Regions from separate parts of the Cellulosilyticum sp. genome, predicted to be linked through region 1. Evidence: riboswitches for the same ligand, from Rfam matches in the RefSeq annotation. Region 1 holds a riboswitch; the other holds the start of a gene.
The links. A riboswitch is a leader RNA that binds a small molecule or an ion and turns the genes downstream of it on or off. The one in region 1 is predicted to bind lysine.

Region 1 (7,993 bases):
CTTGAGGTGCGTAAACCTAAGACAGTAAAAGAAGTGGCAGCGCTATGTAAAAAGCCAGTAAAAGAAGTGGAGAAAATATTATTTCAATTAGCTGTCGATGGTGTTATTAAGGTTGAAAAAGAACACGGGATTGACAAGTATTTCTTAGAGTTATTTGTACCAGGTGTCATGGAGTATATGGTGGCAAATAAAGAAAATGTAAAAAAATATCCTGTTATAGGAGAATGCTTTGAAGAGTACACAAGAAAGCTAGGCCCTGTACTTGCAGGAAACTTACCAATAGGTATGGGCGTTATGCGTGTTATTCCTATTGAAGAAGCTATTGAAGGAGATACAAGAAAAGCATCTTATGAAGAAATTACATATCTTTTAAATAAACATGACATGTTTTCGGTAGCAGATTGTGCCTGTCGTACGTCTATGCGTCTAAAGGGAGAAGGCTGTGGTCATACAGTTGAAGAAATGTGTATTCAGCTAGGGCCAGCAGCAGACTTTTATATTCGCACAGGTAGAGGAAGACAAATTACAAGAGAAGAAGCCATTGCAATCTGTAAAAAAGCTGAAAAAGAAGGATTAGTGCATCAGATTCCTAATTTATCAGGACCAGGAGAAGCGTTAGCGATTTGCAACTGCTGTGGCTGTTCTTGCTTTGGTCTACGTAATACAACCATGTATAAAAATCCAGATTTCTCTAGATCAAATTATGTTGCACAAGTTGATCCTAGCAAATGTGTTGCTTGCGGTGCGTGTGTAGAAAATTGTCAAGCTAATGCAGCTAAATTAGGTCAGAGTTTATGTACCAAGGTGCCACTTCCAGAAAAAGAAGAAAGAGAAACACCTTATGATACGCCTTGGGGTAAAGAAAAGTGGAATCTTAACTATCGTCATCGTCAAATCGTAGAAGAAACGGGTACAAGTCCATGTAAGACAAATTGTCCAGCACATATTGCGGTACAAGGTTATATTAAAATGGCATCTCAAGGTAGGTACAAAGAGGCATTAGCACTTATTAAAAAAGAAAATCCACTGCCTGCAATTTGTGGACGCATTTGTCCAAGAAAATGTGAATCAGCTTGTACAAGAGGAGATATAGATGAGCCACTTGCAGTAGATGAAATTAAGAAATTTATTGCCGAACAAGACTTGAATGAAGTACATCGATTTATACCAGAAAAATTAGAAGCCAAAAATCAAAAGGTTGCAGTAGTTGGGGCAGGTCCAGCAGGACTTTCTTGTGCATACTTCTTAGCTATTTGGGGCTATGAGGTGACAGTATTTGAAAAAGAAAAGCGACTTGGTGGGATGTTAACTTTAGGCATTCCAGCTTTTAGACTTGAGAAAGAAGTGGTAGATGCAGAGATTGATATTTTAAAACAACTTGGTATTACTTTTAAAGAAGGTATTGAGGTAGGTAAAGATGTCACACTTGCAAATCTTAGAGAAGAGGGATATCAAGCATTTTATCTTGCAATTGGTGCAAATAGTGGCAGAAAGCTAGGGCTTGAAGGAGAAAAGGCAGAAGGCGTAATGACAGGTGTGGATTTCCTAAGACAAATCAACTTAGGTGAAGCAGTAGATATGACAGGGCAAGTCGTTGTCATCGGTGGTGGTAATGTCGCTATTGACGTGGCACGTACAGCTACAAGAGTAGGTGCTAAGAAGGTTGAAATGTATTGCTTAGAAAAAAGACAAGAGATGCCTGCCCTTGAGGAGGAAATAGAAGAGGCATTAACTGAAGACATTATGATTCAAAATGCGTGGGGACCAAAGCGCATAGTAGAAGAAAATGGACGCGTTATAGGGGTTGAATTTAAAAAATGTCAAAGCGTATTTGACCATAAAGGGAAGTTTAATCCTCAGTTTGATGAAAATGAAACGAAATTTGTAAACGCTGATTATGTGATTGTTTCAGTGGGTCAAAGTATGAATTGGGGAGGACTGCTTGAACAATCTCAAATGACATTAAATCCAAATCAAACGTTGAAAGCAGACCCATTAACATTCCAAACAGGTGAACAAGATGTATTTGCAGGTGGAGATGCTGTTACAGGTCCTAAGTTTGCAATTGATGCAATTGCTTTAGGTAAACAAGGCGCCATTTCAATTCGCCGTTATCTTCAAGGTGATAATATTGCCATAGGGCGTGAAATCGATTATGAAATGTTTGATAAAGACAATTTAGATTTAAGTAGCTATGACCGTATGCCTAGACAAAAAGTACATCATACAAAAGAAACGCAAAAGAGCTTTAAAGACTTACGCCTTACCTTTACAGAAGAACAGGTGAAAGAAGAAACAAAACGTTGTCTTGGATGTGGTGTAGCGGTGGTTGATGATTATCAATGTGTTGGCTGTGGTGTTTGTACAACAAAATGTCAATTTGAGGCCATTTCACTTGTTCGCAAATATGATAGTGCAGGGATGGAAATTAATGCAATGAAGCCAGTGGTTGTTAAATATGCAGCAAAACGTCAAGCAAGAATTATAGCGAAGAAAATGAAGAAGAGTGTGAAATCAGTATTTAAAAAGAAACATAAGTAGTTTATAAGAGGTGAAGTCGTTGCATGAATTAAGTGTTGTGATAGAAATTATAAAGACCGTTGAGAAGTTTGCTAGAAGTAATAATCTTACAAAAGTTGATACATTAGTATTACAAATTGGTGAATTATCTTCAATGATTCCCCAATATATTGAAGCATGTTATCCGGCAGCCGTAGAGGGGACATTGCTTCAAAATACTAAGCTTAAAATAGAGGTTTTGCCTGGTAATGGTATTTGTTTAGCGTGTCAGAAGGTGTTTAATGTTTTAGCAAGTAAAGGGAAATGTCCAAAGTGTCAGAGTGAAAACTGGGAGCTTTTAGGTGGAAAGGAATTTATGATAAAAGAAATCATTGCTTGTTAGATATTAGAAAAATGTTAAAGTTGTACTAAAAGGGTGTTAGCATTTTTATGGAATGAGACAATCTGTGACATGCATACTTTATACAAAAGATATGAAGTGCAGGTGGTACCATGGCAATCAGATGGTTAGAGCCCAGTAATTATGAAGTAGTACGGGATGAGGGCAGGATTAGTATTTTAATTAATAATGTGCCCAGTATCCACGATGTGACGTTGTACAAAAGAAAAGATCAAAGTATGTTTTTCTTATTTAAGCATGTTAAAGGAATCACATTAATGAATTACTCGTCTAAGGACTATTGTGCATTAGAAGAACGGCTGAATTTAAAGGGCAGAGATATTTTTCAAGAAATTGATGAAAATATAGTACCTGTCACACAGATGTATAGAGATTAAAACTGGTATACATTCTCCTTAATCTGCCACAAGATTAATTTGTGGCAGATTTTTCTTGTAATGAGATGTAAAATAATTGAAAAATAGGCTAAATTAACATATAATAAAAATGTTAAACTATTGTTTAAAAAGGAAATATAAGATAAAAAAATAGGGAGAACAACGTGTCAAAACATACTTTATTACTTAAAACATTAAAAGTCGCACAAAGAGTTGAACTGATAGGAAATAATATGAATGTCCATGAGGTAGAGTACTATAGACCTCATGGGGCAGAAGGTCTATATGTACAAATTAATGATAGCACTTTTACCGCAGAGAAATATTCAAAGGTTGTGTTATCTATTTGTGCCAATACAGGACGCTTTGAAAGCCAGGTCAAAGTTTTTAATGTACCGGGGGTTATTTGCGTTTTATACTTAAAAGATATTCAACTGGAGAAAAAAGAACTTCGTGAAATTAAACGTGTAGAATACGTCAATGAAGTAATGATTACTGCCAATAATAAAGAGCAGGAAGTGATTTTGAAGAATATTTCACTAGGCGGTATCTGTTTTCAAACGGATACACCTCTTGTGACTAAGAATGGGTTTATTCATTTAATAACCTTAAAAAATGAAAAATTAGACTTAGAATTTGAAGTTGTTAGGGAACGTTATAGTCAAGAACGTATTACATTTACCTATCATTGTCAATTTAAGCCATATGCAAGAAGTAGTGAAATGATATTGGAGAGAGAAATTGTGGGCTTGCAGTTACAGCAAATTAGATGCAATAAATAAAGTGAAACTTTAGAAAATATAAACTTTAGTATAAAGCTTTACTTTTTATACTATATAGTATATAGTTTTACTCAGCTAACAATTAAATAAAGAGTAGATAGAGGTTGCGATTTCTAAGAGTATATTTACAGAGGTAAGCACGTTGAAGTAAATAAAAAGGAGAATTCGCCGAAACCTATAGTTTATGCTTTAAGACTATAGCGTTGGGGTTATATAGAATATATATAACACTGTCACAAACTTGGTTTGTGGAGAGCTATCACGAGAGAACGGATAATAAGGTAAGATGAAAATAGTTTTAAGACTATGTTCATATGCTTTTTAGAAAGAAGTCTTGAGTGGTATGCTCAGGACTTTTTTTGTTAGACTAAATGGCAGAATGGAGACATACATATGGACGCAATTAATGTAGGATTTTTATCAATTATTCCACCAGTTATCGCGATTGTACTTGCGCTTGTAACAAAAGAAGTTATTTCAGCGCTAATCGTAGGGATTTTCTCTGGAACACTTATTTATGCTTTTAGCACAGGTGGTGGCATTGTAAAGGCTGTTGATGTAACCTTTGGTTTAATGGCAGAGAAACTTGGTGATAATGCATCGATTATTTTATTTTTAGGATTTTTAGGGGCACTTGTAGCTGTTATTACAATGGCAGGTGGCTCAAGAGCTTATGGTGAATGGGCTGGTAATAAAATTAAATCTAAAAAAGGTGCACAGCTTGGGACGTCTGTTTTAGGGGCACTGATTTTTATAGATGATTATTTTAACTGTTTAACAATTGGGACTGTTATGAGACCAGTAGCAGATAAATACAAAGTATCACGTGCAAAACTAGCATATATTATTGATGCTACTGCAGCACCTATTTGTATTATCGCACCAATCTCATCATGGGCAGCTTCAGTTATTTCTCAAATGGGTGGGTTAGATGTAAATGGGACACCGCTTAATGGAATGGAAACATTCATGGCAACAATTCCATTTAACCTTTATGCGATTTTAACATTGATTATGGTGATTGTACTTTGTGTGACAGATATTGAATTTGGACCAATGGCTAAGTTTGAAGAAGAAGCTAGAAGTAGCAAAGGTTCTTTAAGTATGGGAATGGACCAAGAAGGCGGCGATGAGCTTGCAAATATGAAAGTTTCATCTAAAGGATGTGTATTTGACTTACTAATTCCAATTATTACATTAATCATTTTAGCGATTTTATCAATGCTTTATGTAGGTGGATACTTTGAAGGTGGTATGACGCTTGCGCAAGGATTTGGAAATACTGATGCAGGTCCAGCACTTGCGATGGCAGGCTTTGGGGCGTTACTTGTAGCTTTCGTACTCTTCGTACCACGTAAAGTACTTTCTTTCAAGGATTTCATGGAAGGTATTAGTGTGGGTGTGAAATCAATGGTAGGTGCATTCATTATTTTAACACTTGCTTGGACAATTAGTGGGGTATGCCGTGATCTTTTAAATACAGGCGAATATGTAGGTGGTCTTGTAGCGGCTTCTCATATGCCACCACAACTTATTCCAGCTGGTATTTTCCTAATAGCTGGTGGACTTGCTTTTGCTATGGGAACTTCATGGGGAACATTTGGAATCCTTATTCCTATTGTCACAATGATTTGTAGTGCTGTGGCACCACAACTTGTAACAGTTTCTCTTGCAGCAACACTTGCTGGTGCTGTATTTGGTGATCACTGCTCACCAATTTCAGATACAACAATTCTTTCTTCAACAGGAGCAGGATGCAAACATATTGATCACGTTTCATCTCAAATTCCATATACTTTAGTTGTAGCAGCGTGTTGTGTTGTAGGTTATATTGTTGCAGGCTTTACAGCAAACGTATGGCTTACATTAGGCAGTTCAGTGCTTTTACTTGGAATTATTTTATTTGTACTTTATAGAAGAAGTAAAAAAGCAGTACAGCATTAATAGTTAAGTAAGACTAATTAAAAATGAATAATTAAGGATGAATGATTAAAGAGATGTTTGAGCACGCCAAGAAGGGTGTTCAAGCATCTTTTTTTTAGGAAGAGAAAAAGAGAATAAGGCATAAATAATAGAGGGAAATGACAAAATAAGCATAATTGACAGAGAAAAATTGAAATAAAGGATGACAAAGTTATGGAAAAAAAAGAAAAGATACCCTCTCAAACATTAAAACGTGAACTTGGGCTAGGGGCTGCAACAGCTATTGTTGTGGGAAATATGATGGGCTCGGGGATTTTTACCTCACCTCAGACATTAGCTCAGGTTGCAAATCCGTATACCAATATGTGGGCTTGGGTGATTACAGGTACTGGTTCTGTGATGTTAGCCCTTTCTTTTGCAAATTTAGGAACGCTTTATCCAGAGACAGGCGGTCCTATTGTGTATGTAGACAAGGCTTATGGAAAATTTATGGCTTTTCTCGTTGCATGGACATTTTGGATTGGTTCGTGGATTGGTAATGCAGCAATTATTACAGCAATTATTCGCTATGTGACAGTATTCTTTCCTGGGATTGCAACAAATAATTTAGTTTCATTTTTAATTTCGTCTGGTATTTTATGGCTTTTTACTTTTATTAACTGCTTAGGTGTGAAGCAGGCTGGTTATATAGGCATTATAAGTACTATATTGAAGCTAGCTGTAATTGTTGTATTTGTGATAGTGGCAATTATAGGTTTTGAGCCTACTTATTTAAAGACGTATTCATCGGAATCCGTTAGAGGTCTTAGTAGTTTGCCGGCAGCCATAGCGGTCACATTATGGTCCTTCATAGGACTTGAAAGTGCTTCTATTTCTGGGGGCGAAATTAAAAATCCAGAGGTGAATATTAAAAAGAGTACTTTTTTAGGGACGGCATTTGTAGCAGTAATTTATTTAGTTATTTCAATACTTGCAATGGGGAGTTTACCACAAGGGGAACTTGCAGCTTCTAGTGCACCACTTGCGACAATTATTAATCAAATTACAGGTGCTACATGGGGCGGGGGTTTTATTGCACTAGGTATTATTATTTCTGCCACAGGTGCACTTTCAGGTTGGGTTTTAACAACAGCAAGACTTTCCTTTGCAGCTGGTGAAGATGGCATATTTCCAAACTTCTTTGCAAAGGTACATCCGCGTTATCAAACGCCTTATACGTCGCTTATCATCACGGGAATTTGTACGAATTTGATTTTAATTTTAAACTATGTATCCACTTTGACAGCAGCTTTTGACTTTATGGTGAATCTGGCAACGCTTTCATTTATTCCTGCTTATGCTTTAACGACTGGTGCTGAAATCATACTGACTTTAAAACATAAGCCGGCACATATCGGTGGGTTTATTTGGAAGAATATACGACAGCTTTTAGCTTTTGCATATACTATTTATATTATTTATGGTTCAGGTGCTGAATCGGCCATGTGGGTATTTATTTTAATGTTTGTGGGTATTCCGTTCTATATTTATCAACAGGTATCTACTGAGCATATGGCATAAAACCGAATGATGATATAAAAAACATAAGAAAGGTTCGAAAAAATGGTTGCCATGTCAAAAAATGTATGCTATTATTTTACGTGCTGAAAACAACTAGAAAGAGTGAAAAAATGATTGAAAGATATTTCAAATTAAAAGAAAATAATACAACTATCAAAACAGAGATTGTAGCTGGTCTTACAACTTTTATGACAATGGCATACATTCTTATTGTAAATCCATCTATTTTATCTGCAGCAGGGATGGATCAAGGTGCTGTATTTACTGCGACAGCATTATCAGCTGTAGTAGCAACGTTGTTAATGGGGCTTTATGCTAAATTACCATTTGCACAGGCACCAGGAATGGGACTTAATGCCTATTTTGCTTTTACAGTAGTTTTAGGAATGGGATATACTTTTGAATTTGCATTAACAGCTGTTTTATTAGAA
Region 2 (7,993 bases), on a different contig from region 1:
TGAGAGGCTTATTAAATCTGCCAATATACTAGTCGTAATCATTAACAGCATGGATTTGCTAATTCGTATTTTTGTGAGAAAACAATGGCATTCGGGACTTACAACGGCTTATATGGTTACAGTAGGTGCCATTATTGTATTTTCATATGGCTATTATAAATTGGTAAGTTTAATTAATGAATTACAAGCAGAGAATACAGCAAGGGTACAAGCAGAGATGGATAAGCAGAATATACTTTTACAAGATATTTTTATGGCTATTGGTGTACTTGATCAGAATACCAATAAAGTAAGTGAAGTTGTAAATGTATTTGCTACCTCTTCAGAAACAGTTAATGAGGTTATCACACAAATTGCAACAGGTTCTGAAGACGTAACTACAAGTATTCAGGCACAAACTGAAATGACTGAAGTGATTGGTACACTCATCCAAGAAACAGCTAGCGATTTTATAGTTGTAAAAGGCATTTCGGAAGAAGCGCAACAGTCATTAAAGCAAGGGGCACAAATGATGAATACTGTTACTGAAAAAACAATACGTGTGAATACACAGAATGCCTACACTTATGACATTATGAAAGAATTAAAAAATAAGTCTAAGGAAGTATATGGGATTACAGAACTTATTTCAGGTATTTCAACACAAACTAATTTGCTTTCATTAAATGCAGCTATTGAAAGTGCAAGAGCTGGAGAAGCAGGAAAAGGCTTTAGTGTAGTAGCAGATGAGATTAGAAAGTTGTCAAATCAAACACAAGAGTTAACAGCTAATATTTCAGCAATAATCTTAGAACTTGAGCAAAAGGTAATACAAGCAGAAGGCGCTGTTAAAGAGTTAAATGAAATTAATAAGGAGCAAAATGAACTTGTTAATACAACAAAAGATATCTTTAATGAGATGCTTACAAAAATGGCAGCGTCTCATACAAAAGTAGAAGCAGTTCATGAAAAGGTAGATCAAATTGTAAACTCAAATAATAATATTGTTGAAAGTATTAATGAAATTTCAGCAGTAAGTGAAGAAACAAATGCAAGTGCAGAAGAGGCGAATTCTATTGCACTTAGTAATCTAGAAAATGCTCAATTAGCAACGGGATATGTGCAACAACTTGTAGAAGTATCTAATCAATTAAAAAAATAAATATAAAAAGAGATAGATTTTGATATGCTCCCCTTATGGTAGACAGTTTAAATAATAAAACTGTCTACCATAAGGAGGAGTATTTTTTATGTCAGGAAATAAAGCTTATTTAAGTGCTATACTAGCTCTTTCTGATAAAAGTGTGATTGGCGACACAAATTTTTTATTATTTCCCCTATCTACTTGACAGAGGCACTTCATTTTATGGTAAAATCTATCTCTTTTTTTATCCTAAAAGATGTTCCATATTATAAAGACCAGGACCCTTACCAGCTAAGAACTTAGCAGCTTTAAGTGCACCTACTGCAAAAACCTCTTTAGAAGTTGCTTGATGTTTAAGGGTAATAAATTCATCATTACCAGCAAAAAGAATTTCATGTTCTCCTACGATAGTACCACCACGTACAGCATGGATGCCAATTTCGTTTTTTGGACGTTTTTCACGTATGGTCGTGCGATCATAACGATAATCGTAAGGTTCAGACAAGCTACTATTAATTGCATCAGCAATAGCAAGTGCTGTACCACTAGGTGCATCAATTTTTTGATTATGATGTTTTTCAATAATTTCAATATCAAAAGAACTATCACTTAAAACCTCAGTTGCCCTTTTAGCAAGGGCAATGAGTAAATTAACACCTAAAGACATATTGGCTGAGAAAAAGACTGGAATTTGTCTACTTGCAGTATTTAATTTTTCGATGTCTGCATCTGAAAGACCTGTTGTACATACGACGATAGGGGTTTTGCTATTTACTGCATAGTCTAAAAGTGCAGGTACGGCTTTAGCAGTGGAAAAATCAATGATTACATCTATAGGTACATTACATTCTTCTAGCGTAGCAAAAACGGGGAAAGTATTAGGCGTACCTAAATAAGGATCGACACCTGCTACTAGTTCAATGCCTTCGTGATTTGAAATAATACGTGCAATGGTTTGCCCAATCTTACCATTACAACCATGCATTAATGCTTTTATCATAAGATTCATCCTTTCTAGAAGTAACAAGACTGTGAGACGCGCAGTTTTGTTTATAAAATTTTAGCATCAATAAGTGCTTGTTTTAATTTAGCTTCATTTTGAGGTTCTAAGCTTGTAAGCGGTAATCTACAAGGACCTGCTTCCCATCCCATAAGGTTAAGTGCTTGTTTTACTGGAATAGGATTGACTTCACTGAAGAGCGCCGCAATAAGTGGTAAAAAGTCTAATTGGAGTTGAAGTGCTTTTTCTCTTTCACCGTCTAAGTAAAGGCGGACCATATCATGAGTTTGTTGTGGGGCAACATTAGAAAGTACAGAGATGACACCTTTACCACCTAATGAAAGGATAGGAATAACTTGATCGTCATTTCCAGAATAGAGTGGTAAACGATCGCCGCAGAGTGCAGCAATCTGGGCAACTTGTGAAATATTGCCTGTTGCTTCTTTAAGACCTACTACAAAATCAAATTTAGAAAGTTCATAAGCTGTTTGAGGTGTAATATTTACACCAGTACGGCTAGGAACACTATAAAGAATCATAGGAAGGTCAGTTGCACGGCCAATAGCTGTAAAGTGCTCAATAAGACCTTTTTGGGTTGCTTTATTATAATAAGGTGTGACTTGAAGTGAGGCATCTACACCTAATTTTTTTGCATTTTTAGTAAGTTCAATACCATGTCTTGTATCATTACTTCCTGTACCAGCAATAACAGGGACACGTCCCTTAACACGGTCAACAGCAATTTTGATGCATTCCAAATGTTCCTCATCACACATTGTAGAAGCTTCACCTGTTGTACCACAAATAATAATTGCATCTGTACCGTTATCGATTTGATAATCAATAAGTTTTTCTAATTGTCCAAAGTTAATATCTCCATTTTCATAAAATGGTGTAACGATAGCTACACCTGCACCTTCAAATATTGCCATAATTTATACTTCCCTTCTTTGTGTAGTAATATGTCTCTACTACCATATTATGTAATAGAACATGAGGTGGTCACTTCTAGTATTTGGTAGAAGTGGATGCAATAAAAAAACCAGCATATAGAGGCTGGCTACGTTAATCATCTAAAAATAATATGATGAAATCATAAGTAGCTCTCCATCCTTAGAAAATCAATTTATTTTCTAAAAATGACAGTTGTAAGGCTCTTAACCGTACAACCAGTAATAAATACTGCAAGGTATTTATCCTTCGGCGAATACTCCTTTCTGCTTTGTTCTTCTTTACTTGCATAAATCCCAAAGCCTACTGATAGCCTTCGCACCTCTACGTCAATTATTTATTGAATTGTGTAAAATATAACACTTAAAATAAAAAAAGTCAATATAAAAAGTAAAATTAAAATATTTTTATGTTACTTAAAACAAGGGGCTAAATGAGAGTTAAAGTTTAGCCCCTTAGATTTAAATAGTGAGTTTAAATGGTGTAACAGGTAAGCCACTGCTTCCTACAAGATTAGCCTCACTATAACTTGCATAACCATAGCGAATTTCAGTTATTTCATATATATTCGGACAATCTATAAGGAGTTGATTTTCTCGAACAATAGCTTGGCAATATTTAATTTGTCCAAGTGTATCTTTTATTTGAAGCCCTTGGAGAGAATTGCCATTTATTTGCAAACCATCACCTGTATGTAGGAAGAAGAGCTTTAAGATTTTACCTTCTAATGTGGCAGCTTTTAAAATAGGACATTGTACTAAAAGTTCTTCTTTGTAAATAGCGTGACGTGCAAGTAAAGCAAGGCGGTGTGCAACTGGCTTTTTATGAGTCGGATGAATATTATCTTTTTCACCTAAATCTAAAGTAACAGCCATATAAGTAAAAGGCAGTGTATTTGCAACTTTAGCTTGAGCCTCTCTTAAATAAGCCCATAAACATGGGTCTTCACTTGCTGTGGTGTTATAGCTAGGCAACTGAACAAAGAAAAATGGCAGTGTAGGATTTTGAAAGTCATCACGCCAGTTATGAATAAGGGCTGTAAAGAGTTTTTCATAAAGATTAGCACGTAGTTCGTCACTTTCACCTTGATACCAGATAACGCCTTTAAAGGTAAAAGGAATAAGTCTAGAGAGCATACTTTCATATAAGCGCCCTGGTGTTTCTGAACATAGTGGACCAAAAGGCTCTAGTGGCCAAATATCTGTTTCACCATGAATAAAACGTTGGGCATTTAAAACATACTCTGTAAAATCTTTTGTATACTGCAACATATCTACAGCAGATAGATTCTTTTTGAACTCCTTATAAAAAGCTTTAAGCTCTGGATCTTTCATAAAGTAAGCTTCACGAATCCAGCAAGAAATGGATTTTCCTCCCCAAGAGCAGTTAATAATGCCAACAGGGATATTTTGTGTTTCATGAATTTCCATAGCAAAATGATAAGCGATGGCTGAGAAATTTTTAATACTTTCTTTAGAAGGAATTTTCCATATTAAATCAGTAGATTTAATTTCCCAACCCATTTCATCATTTCCACCTAAATAACAAGTGCCTTCTTTATAATGTCTGGCAACCATATCGCAGATACGTATATTAGATGAAAAGGGCCCTTCAAGTAGGCTAGTGCCATCCTGTGTATCGCGAAGTGGCATAGCCATGTTAGATTGACCACTAGCAAGATAAACATCTCCGATTAAAATATCTTTGAGGCTAATGCTTTCATTAGTAGTATAAATGGTTAAGGTTGTAGGTGAGCTTAAATAAAGTGGTGAGAGAGTAACCTCCCAATAACCATCTTTAATTATAGTAGTAATTTGTTGGTCTTGTATTTTAAGTGTTACGGCCTGACCTTCAGGACCACTTCCCCAAATTTTAAGTGGCATACCATGTTGTAGTACCATATGTTCACCAAATACAGGTGCAATCTGTAAAGAACTTTCTGCCATAAGCGTTGCCATCCTTTCGTTATTACGCAACTCATAGTAGCGTATAAATTGTTATAATATGTTTATAGTAACTAATAAATATAAAGTTAATATCAAGATTAGTTTAATGTTTTTAGAAAAAAATAACAATATATAAGGAGTATTTATGAGAAAATTTATTTATACAATTGGTTATGCCCACCATACACAAGAAAGTTTTTTAGCATTATTAGAGAAATACCATATTGGTATTGTAATAGATGTACGCACAATGGCATATTCGGCATTTCATCCACAATTTAATAAAGAACCCCTTAAACAGTTTTTAAATCATCATCATATTTTATATCGTCAGATGGAAGGGGCCTTTGGAATTATACGTCCGAATTCAGAACTTTTAAATGAAGCAGGGTACTTAGACTTTACAAAAATTGCTAGGTTAGATAGTTTTAAAGAAGGCATTGAGACAATTTGTCGTGGGATTGAACAAGGTTATGTCATTGCTTTTATGTGTGCTGAAAAGGCACCTAGTGATTGTCATCGCAGTACGCTGGTGGCACGGGCATTATATGCACGTGGCTATGAAATATTGCATATTTTAGCTGATGGAAGTGTACAAACACAAGAAGAATTAGAAAAGGAACTTTTAAACTGTTATTTTCCAAATCAAAATCAAATAGATCTTTTTGGGATGCATACACAGGAGAAACTATTAGTTGATAAGGCTTATGAATTACGTAGTAATCAAATTGCTAGTGTAAATGGTAAGCGTGTTTTGAAAGAAAAATATGATGGAAAATAAGAGATTTAAAAAAGATTTAATATAAATAGAATAAAAAACTAACATATGAGTAATTTATGTTTAACAACAAGCGTATAAAGTTAAGTTGTAGCATAGATTTTACATCTATAAGATTGAGTGATGCATCATGTTTTAGTCATGTAAAATCATTAAGAGAAACCTATTTAGAATATATTTTTTTAAAGTTATAGTTGGCTTCTCTATAAAATTACACGATAAGAAGTGATTAAATTTAAAAGGTAGGGAAATAAGATGAAAATGATGAAGAGATTTTTAATAGGTTTTGCATGTGTTGTAGTAGGAACAGCAAGTTTGGTGGGACTTAGTACAGTTGCCTCACCAACAACAGGATTAACCATATCCGCAGTAAGAACAAGTACCGAGCAGATTAAGGCCCCTAAATATATCTTTACCTTTATTGGAGATGGCATGTCATCTGTTCAACTCAATGCAGCACGTATTTACAAAGGGGTTAATGAGCAGGGTGGGATTAATCTAGGGGAACTTACAACAACCTCATTTCCAGTAGTAGGTTCAGCAACAACGCAAGATGCAACTTCTTTTTGTCCTGATTCAGCTTCAACGGCAACTGCTATTTCAAGTGGCAAGAAAACACATAGTGGTGTTATAGGTTATGAAGCTGATAAAACAACTAAAACAATCAATATTAGTGAGCTTTTAAAAGAAAAAGGCTATAAAATTGGTATTGTCAGCTCAGTATCAATTGATCATGCTACACCCGCTGCATTTTATGCACATGAGGTATCACGTTCGAACATGTATAACATTGCCCTTCAACTGGCAGAAAGTAATTTTGATTATTTCGCAGGTGGTGGATTAGTACAACCGACAGGTAAAAATAAAGACCAAAAAGATGCTTATGAAATTATAAAAGAAAATGGATATCATATTGTAAATACAAAAGAAGATATACTAAACTTAAATAATGAGTCAGGAAAGATTTATGCAATCAATCCAGATTTACAAGATTCACAGGCAATGTATTATAATTTAGATGCCTCAGAAGATAGCATTAAACTTAAAGAACTTGTTCAAAAAGGTATTGATGTCTTAGATAATAAGAAAGGTTTCTTCATGATGGTAGAAGGTGGGAAAATTGACTGGGCAGGTCATGCAAATGATGCTATGGCAAATATTCAAGATGTAATAGCATTAGATGAAGCAATTAATGTCGCTGTAGAATTTGCAAAAGCACATCCTGATGAAACATTAATTTTAGTAACAGGTGATCATGAGACGGGTGGTATGACGATTGGTCAAGCAACAACAGGTTATGATACAACATTTGATATTTTGAATAATCAAGAAATGAGTTATGTAGAATTTGATAAACGTTTAGCTGCATATAAGGAGACAGTAGGTGTAGATGCAAAATTAGAAGATGTCATGACACTTATTGAAGAGGAATTTGGCTTAATCAGTAAAGAGGATATCCGTGCTAATCAAAATGCCTATAAAAACTTAGTACTTACAGATTATGAGATGAAGAAATTGGCAGCTGCTTTTGAAGAAACAATGAAAGAAAAAACAGAACGTCAAACCGGTGAAGAAGCTACAGCTTTATATGGTGGCTATGAACCGTTAACAGTAACACTGACCCATATCTTAAATAATAAGGCTGGTATTGGCTGGACATCTTATTCACACACAGGTGTACCTGTACCTGTTTATGCAATGGGTCAAGGTGAAACACTTTTTGAAGGTTCTTATGATAATACAGAGATCTTTAATAAACTTGCAAGCCTTTGTGATGTGAAGTAGAGATGAAACGTACACAGTATTTATTTTCATTGATATGCCTTGTAGCAATAATGATACTTATAGGCATACCGACAGGATTTGAAAAGCAAATTTATAAGAATGCAGAAGGTGTCAAGGCAAGGGTAATCACTACAAATGAAAGTACAGTTTATCAGGCAGGACTATTAAAACAAGGCTCACAAACATGTACTTTAGAAATTTTACAGGGGAGTTTTAAGGGAAAGCAGGTAGAAGGTGTTAATCTATTAACAGGTAAGCTAGAAATGGATAAACTTTATAAACAAGGCGATAAGGCATATGTTCTTCTTGAAAAGGATGATAATAATCAAATCGTATATGTGAATATGATCGATTATTATCGCTTGGATAGTGAGGTGTTTTTAATGGGTCTTTTTGTTATGAGTCTTCTT

Region 2: linked by a shared signal. The riboswitch ahead of dapA (4-hydroxy-tetrahydrodipicolinate synthase) and the one ahead of AC1VAQ_RS06335 (Na+/H+ antiporter NhaC family protein) in region 1 are both predicted to bind lysine.

What each region holds. Positions count from the first base shown of each region.
Region 1 is NZ_CEVXFV010000010.1:44,301-52,293, forward strand. It holds gene AC1VAQ_RS06320 (FAD-dependent oxidoreductase) at 1-2,541, shown strand, start outside; gene AC1VAQ_RS06325 (hydrogenase maturation nickel metallochaperone HypA/HybF) at 2,561-2,902, shown strand; gene AC1VAQ_RS06330 (PilZ domain-containing protein) at 3,462-4,079, shown strand; lysine riboswitch at 4,170-4,346, shown strand; gene AC1VAQ_RS06335 (Na+/H+ antiporter NhaC family protein) at 4,473-6,023, shown strand; gene AC1VAQ_RS06340 (amino acid permease) at 6,216-7,562, shown strand; gene AC1VAQ_RS06345 (NCS2 family permease) at 7,673-7,993, shown strand, end outside.
Region 2 is NZ_CEVXFV010000056.1:11,642-19,634, reverse strand. It holds gene AC1VAQ_RS17480 (methyl-accepting chemotaxis protein) at 1-1,141, shown strand, start outside; gene dapB (4-hydroxy-tetrahydrodipicolinate reductase) at 1,368-2,123, opposite strand; gene dapA (4-hydroxy-tetrahydrodipicolinate synthase) at 2,174-3,055, opposite strand; lysine riboswitch at 3,216-3,409, opposite strand; gene AC1VAQ_RS17465 (sialate O-acetylesterase) at 3,536-5,020, opposite strand; gene AC1VAQ_RS17460 (DUF488 domain-containing protein) at 5,166-5,801, shown strand; gene AC1VAQ_RS17455 (alkaline phosphatase) at 6,054-7,583, shown strand; gene AC1VAQ_RS17450 (YibE/F family protein) at 7,586-7,993, shown strand, end outside.